One region of the Halotia branconii CENA392 genome, then DNA from elsewhere that is predicted to be linked to it. Evidence: predicted binding sites of a transcription regulator. Region 1 holds the regulator's gene; the other holds the start of a gene.

The links. Region 1 encodes NtcA, which controls nitrogen genes in cyanobacteria. Its sites were predicted from a motif close to TNTGTANNNNNNNNTACANA; they were not measured.
Region 2: the regulator NtcA is predicted to act here: its motif matches at 1,467-1,486, upstream of QI031_RS21665 (DUF2605 domain-containing protein).

The regions. Positions count from the first base shown of each region.
Region 1 covers NZ_CP124543.1:2,911,603-2,915,029, reverse strand. Annotated here, with positions in the region: gene QI031_RS12730 (DUF3084 domain-containing protein) at 1-853, opposite strand, end outside; gene ntcA (global nitrogen regulator NtcA) at 1,028-1,699, opposite strand; gene fabI (enoyl-ACP reductase FabI) at 2,210-2,986, shown strand; gene hisB (imidazoleglycerol-phosphate dehydratase HisB) at 3,316-3,427, shown strand, end outside.
Region 2 covers NZ_CP124543.1:4,942,734-4,946,160, reverse strand. Annotated here, with positions in the region: gene thrS (threonine--tRNA ligase) at 1-1,167, opposite strand, end outside; gene QI031_RS21665 (DUF2605 domain-containing protein) at 1,586-1,924, shown strand; gene QI031_RS21660 (DUF2973 domain-containing protein) at 2,129-2,458, shown strand; gene QI031_RS21655 (amylo-alpha-1,6-glucosidase) at 2,667-3,427, opposite strand, start outside.

The DNA.
Region 1 (3,427 bases):
AATATTTTTCCAGCCTCGCTACTTCTTGCTCTAAATAATCTTGTTGTCTTTCTAATTCTTTGAGGCGAGATTCACGTTTAGCAATCACTTGCTCTCGTGAAGTAATTTCTTGATTACGTTTTTGAATCAGTTGATCTAGTTGAGTAATTTTTTGATCGCGTAATTCAATCGCTACCTTTCGGTTGGCAAGTTCGCGATCGCGTTTTTCAATAGCTGTTTTGGCTTGATCAATCGCTTTTTTAGCTTCGGCGTAAAGTCTTTCACGTTCTGTTTTTAATTGTTCAACTGCTGCCTGTAGAGCTTTTCTTTGATCGTCAACACTTTGCAGTTCTGTGATAGCTTGTTGGTACTGAGTTGCCACTTTACCCAACTGGCTTTGAGTTCGTTGAAGTTGAGTTTGGGTTTGGGCTTGTTGACTAATGGTACGGTTGAGTTGAGCTTGCGTTTGCCGTTGTTTAGCGTTAGCTGCTTGTAAAGACTTATTAATTACTTGTAAGTCTTGCTGTGCCTGTGTTTTTTCCTTCCTTGCCTGGTTTAGCTCACTTTCTACTTGGCTTTTTTGGGTTTCCGCAGTTTTGAGTTGTTCCCGCTTGTTTCTGAGGTCTTTTTGAATATCTTCTAATTCAAATACGCCCTTGCGTAATCCTTCATCGGCAGCGAATAAAATCCCTAGAGTTGATGCCGAAATTAAACCACCAGTCAGAATAGTTACCAATACAGCCGTATTTTTAGGACGGAGGTTGAATAATGAGAGACGCGCTTTGCCAACTCTAGTGCCAATGCGATCGCCAACGGTGGCAATTACGCCTCCCAAAATTAAAATTGCTGCTATGAGGATGTACCCGGTGGTCATCTTCAGCTACCGAAATGCTTCCAGATACAGCCTACTACTTTCAATCATTATCTGTGGAGGAGGGGGAGATTGGCAATAGCTGAAATTACTCAAGATTTGAGGTTTGATTCCAGCTATTTGGGTGGTTTCTTTTAAAAACACAACACAGACCAACTCCCATTATTCCAATTGCTTTTAAGTGAACTGTCTACTTAAGGTAACAGGTTTATGCACAGTAATCTTCTTTTTGTGGATAGAAATCATCTTTTTTTCTCGTAAGTCACCCAGTAATCTGGTGACGGTAACGCGAGTTGAACCAATGGCCTCAGCGATCGCCTGATGAGATAATTTCAGATCAATTGTGATCCCATCAGCACAAGGTACACCAAAATCACGGCAGAGAATTAATAGAAAACTCACTAGCCTCGATCCCATATCTCGGTGAGCTAAAGTTTCAATCATCATCTCTGTTTGTAAGATCCGCGAAGATAAACCCCGCAGCATTAACATCGATAATTCTGGATTTTCTTTGAGTGCTTGCTCCACCTGTTCAATCGGTGCCGATAGTAATTCCACAGGGGTAAATGCCACCGCATGGTAAAACCGATCTGACTTGTTTCCTGTCAATAATGACAACACACCAAAAACGCTATTTTCCCGCAGCAATGCTACCGTTATTTCTTCTCCTGCCTCGTACACCCTGGAAAGTTTAACAGCACCCTTGAGAAGGAAATAAACTCGTTCGGCAGGATCGCCAGGAAAAAAGATCGTTTTGTTGCGTTCAAAAGTTTCCACAACCGGCGGAAACGCTCCGGTCGCCATCTGACGAAAAACATTTGCTAGGGCTTTATCTTGTGTCACGATCATCTCCCTTCCCCTACCCAATGCCGGAAAAACAAAAACTGATTACCTAAGAATACACCTGAAAAATTAATAAAGCACCGTCAACCTTTCTGTTCGTTCCTATACTCAAACCCAAAACTTGATAGTTATTTGTTCATAATGATACATAATTTTTCATATTTTTAGCTAGTAGTTGTTATAAGTACTTCCACAGTTGTAGTCATCAGGTTTTTTGTGGAAAAATTCACGATATCTTAAGGAATATCTAGAATTTTTTTTGCAGAAAACACACTTACTAATAATTATTTTTGCAAATTATATGCAAAACATAAATAAACTTGGCTCATATCAAGTTGAATTGAGAAATAGCATTTAGGAAATGAGAAAGTAAAAACAGATAAAGAAGCAACTTTTTTTCTCTACTCCTCCTCTTTGTTCCTCTCGATTTTTTTGATGCCTCAATTGTGATCTTTGATGGCAAGTCGGTATCAGATTCTAGTATGCTCCTAGTGATTGCTTGCATTGACAATTTTTATGCTTAATCTAACTGGAAAGAACGCCTTGGTTACGGGTATTGCCAATAACCGGTCAATCGCCTGGGGGATTGCTCAGCAACTGCACAAAGCAGGAGCAAATCTAGGTATTACCTACCTGCCAGATGACAAGGGCAAAATGGAGAAAAAAGTTGCAGAATTAGTTGAACCTCTTAACCCCAGCTTATTTCTTCCCTGTAATGTTCAAAATGATCAACAAATTCAGTCTACCTTTGAAACTATCCAAGATAAGTGGGGCAAGCTAGATATTCTCATTCACTGTCTTGCCTTTGCTAGCAAAGATGATTTGAGTGGAGGTTTTAGCCAAACCTCTCGTTCTGGCTTCAACACCGCTTTAGAAATTAGCACCTACTCATTAGTACAGTTAAGTGGTGCAGCTAAACCGTTGATGACCCAGGGAGGTAGCATCATCACCCTAACCTATTTGGGCGGTGTAAGAGCAGTTCCTAACTACAATGTTATGGGAGTCGCTAAAGCAGGTTTAGAAGCAAGTGTACGTTATTTAGCTGCTGAGTTGGGGTCACAGAATATTCGGGTGAATGCCATTTCTGCCGGCCCAATTCGGACTTTGGCATCTTCAGCGGTAGGCGGCATTTTGGATATGATTCATCATGTAGAAGAAGTATCACCCCTACGACGCACCGTAACTCAGCAAGAAGTAGGCAATACTGCTGCTTTCTTAGCTAGTGACTTAGCCAGTGGCATTACAGGACAAGTCCTGTATGTAGATGCAGGATATGAAATCATGGGAATGTAATACGATTTGGGCAGAGGAAGAGGCAAGGGAGCAGGGAGCAGGGAGACAGGGAGAGAAGTGCGGTCTTGGGGTCTCCCCCTCCGGGTTCGGCAGTCCAACGCCAGTCGCTCCTGGGGGAAACCCCCATGACCGCGCTGGCTCCTCTTTGTTGGAACAACAAGACAGGGCTGCCTCCCCAAGTGGAGCAACTTCGGGAGAAAGAGGTAATTCCTCTTCATCTCCTCTGCACCCCGCACCCTGCCCCAATTCCTCTTCTTCATTCCCCTCTGCACCCCGCACCCTGCCCTTCTGCCTCTTTCTTATGCCCCATGCCCCATGCCTCATTAATTATGCAAACAACTGAACGCCAAATTACTCAAACTTCTCGGATTGCCTCTGTTCACCGCACTACTGGTGAAACTGATGTCCAAGTTACTGTTAACCTAGATGGTACAGGAACTT
Region 2 (3,427 bases), 2.0 Mb from region 1:
AAAGTTTTTCAGTTGCAATTTATTGAATACCGACAAAATCAAATCCACAACGTTAATAAATTCGTTGTCTAATTGTTCTGGGGTGACAAACAAGTGAGAATCATCCACGGTAAAACCACGCACTCGCGTTAAACCACCCAATTCTCCAGACTGTTCGTAGCGGTAAACAGTACCAAATTCAGCTAGGCGCATTGGTAGTTCCCGATAAGAGCGTAATTCACTTTTATATATTTGGATGTGGAAAGGGCAATTCATGGGCTTGAGGACAAAGCCTTGTTCATGAGCTACTGCTTTCTCATCCTCTGCCATCATTGGAAACATATCTTCTTTATACTGCTGCCAATGCCCAGAGGTTTTAAATAAATCTACTCTGCCAATGTGAGGCGTTACTACAGGTAAATAACCCCGTTTTAGCTGTTCTTGCTTGAGGAAATCTTCTAAAAGACTCCGCAACAAAGTACCTTTGGGTGTCCACAAAGGTAAACCTGGTCCTACTAGGTCAGAAAATACAAACAATCCCAATTCCTTACCCAGTTTACGATGGTCTCGCCGCAGAGCTTCTTCTTTACGTCGCTTATATTCAGCAAGCTGTTCTGGGGTTTCCCAAGCAGTAGCATAGATGCGTTGCAGCTGCGCCTTGGTTTCATCTCCACGCCAATAAGCGCCAGCAACACTTTCTAATTCAATTGCCTTGGGGTTTAATTCGCTAGTATTTTCTAAGTGAGGACCAGCACACAAATCCCACCACTCGTTTCCTAGGTGGTAAATCGTGATTGGTTCTTTTTTAATATCTGCTAAGATTTCTAATTTGTAAGGTTCTTTAATATTCTGAATCCGTTTTTGGGCTTCTTCCCGACTGACTTGTTCTGGAATAACTGGTAGTTTGCGATTGATAATCTTAACCATCTCTTTTTGGATGGCTTTTAGATCCTTATCGCTAAATGGTTCTGGATTATCAAAGTCATAATAAAATCCATTTTCAATCCAGGGACCAATCGTAACTTGCGCCTTGGGAAACAGCTTTTGCACTGCCATAGCCATCACATGGGAAGCTGTATGACGAATCTTTTTTAATTTCTCCGATTCGCTGGTACGCGGTAAATACATTTTTTCATGTTGTTCTGGCTGATGAGGATCTTGATTAGGCGACATCGGTTGCTGAACCATTGGCGAAGTGATTGCAAAAGTAATTTATCAGTTGAACTTGGGAAAAATCTACCCAAATACGGCAGAGCGTTGTGTAGACTTATTCAACTATGTAGGCTTTCTATTTTAACTGTTGAATTAATTTTTCGGGCATGGGGCATGGGGCATAGAGAAGAAGTAATCAGTTATTACTGTTAACTGATAACTGATTTAACCACCCATGAAGAGATGGAGTTTCCCGCCGCTTTCAATAAAGTATTGTTTAATCCTAAATTAAAGTATATTTTTTATTTAAGTTTTGTCAGGTATATAAGAACACTTTAGTAACAAGGATTACAGATTTTTGAGAAAATATCTCTTCAGAGAGAGCAAAAAATAATATTAAGAATTGTAAATTACGTTAATATTAGTAAGGAAGTTAGAATTATGCTTCTCATTTATGCGAGACTCAAATTTACCAGGGCCCGATCTGCTGAAAACGATTTTAGAACCGTTGTTAGATGACTTTCAGTACTGGTTTGCGCGATCGCGTAACTTTTTGGAAACAGAACGGCTTTCATTTATGAGTGAACAAGACCAATCTGACTTGCTATTGCGAGTTAAGCAAGCGCAGGAAGAGTTAAACACCGCAAAGATGCTGTTTGCTGCGACTGAGGGACAAGTCGGGATTGATATGTCAACTTTAATGCCCTGGCATCAACTGGTAACAGAATGCTGGAATGTAGCAATGCGCTTTCGTTCTCAGCAAACTGGTTGGCAAAAGCAAGACGGTATATAAATCTCATTGATAGTCCAAAATCCTTAACATTATTTTTATGAATAAATAATGTATCCTATGCTACCGTTATCTAAATAAGGTTTTGAAAACTCTTTCATATAAAAGTGCATTAAATATTTAGCTTCGCTGCAAGTCATAAAGTCGGCGAAGCTAAACGCTACAGTATAAGGTTTTAAAATTTGCTTGCTCCTGGAGGAAAATTTGATGTTACACCTACTTTACATTCTTGCTTTTACTATTCTTGCGGTCATAGCTGTGGCTAATTTAATTCGCAATTTGATTATGTTCAGTTTTGATCGAGAGCGACCTTATCCGGCCAGATCTTCGCAAATGGGTAATCAGGGTGACTTTGGTTATTTTGCATCTAAAAGACAGTTTGCACCGCATCCAGAGTTGTTAGATAATGCGGGCAACTTAATTAAGGAACCACTATTAGTGATGCGTTCCATCAATGTTGATGATGCCCGCGAACACTTAGACGCTCTTTATGAAGCTTCTCCAGGGCATAAAAGCGAAAACTCAGAAGAAGCATAAATAGAATCAAGTCAATGTCTATAGCGTTTATCGGTCTGCTGAACTACATTTGTTTGAAATCAGAGACTAGGGACTAGGATTATGTACCTCGTGTAAATAGGAACTGCTATATCTCATTTTAAAAGGTTAAAGGGGTGAGAAATGCGGCATGGTTGAATTATGCCGCTTATTAATCGCGATTAAGTAGAGAGCGAAAAACCACTTATCTTTAAGCTTCAATCACTACTCGGAGATTGCCGCGTTTTTTAGCAACGCGACAAGCCGTAGTGCTACCAGAACGCTCAAATTCTAGATCAAGTATGGTAGGGCCGACTCGTAAATTGTGTAATGACAGACGATTGATCGACTCTGGCAAAGCGGGGTCGATGATTCGTAAACAATTATTTTGAGCATCAGGCACTAAGTTAACAATCATTTGCAGGAGTTGAAATATACTGCCAGTAGCCCAAGCTTGGGGAGTACAAGCAACTGGATATTTTACAGGGGCTTTATCTCCATTACGTTCGTAGCCGCAAAAAAGTTCCGGGGGGCATTGATAAGGTTGATGGATAGTCATATCAAACAAGCCTTGAAAAAGTTCTAAAGCTTGATCGACTAGTCCTAGCGATCGCAATCCCATAGCAACTAAAGAGTTATCATGAGGCCAAACTGAACCAACGTGATACCCCATCGGATTGTAAGCTGGTGACAAACTACTGAGGGTACGAATGCCCCAACCATTAAACATATCAGGTGCGCGCAAACGCTCTGCTACACTGTAGGCTTTTTCCGGTGTAAAAATTCCCAAATGTAGGCAGTGTCCAGGATTAGATGTAATACTATCTACTTGTTTGCCATCTCCATCTAAAGCGAGAGCGCAGAAATCTTGGTCTTCTATCCAAAAGTCTTTATTGAAACGAACCTTGAGATTTCTAGCTTCTTCTTGCCAGCGATCAGACAAATCAAGGCGTTTCTTCATTCTAGCTGTTT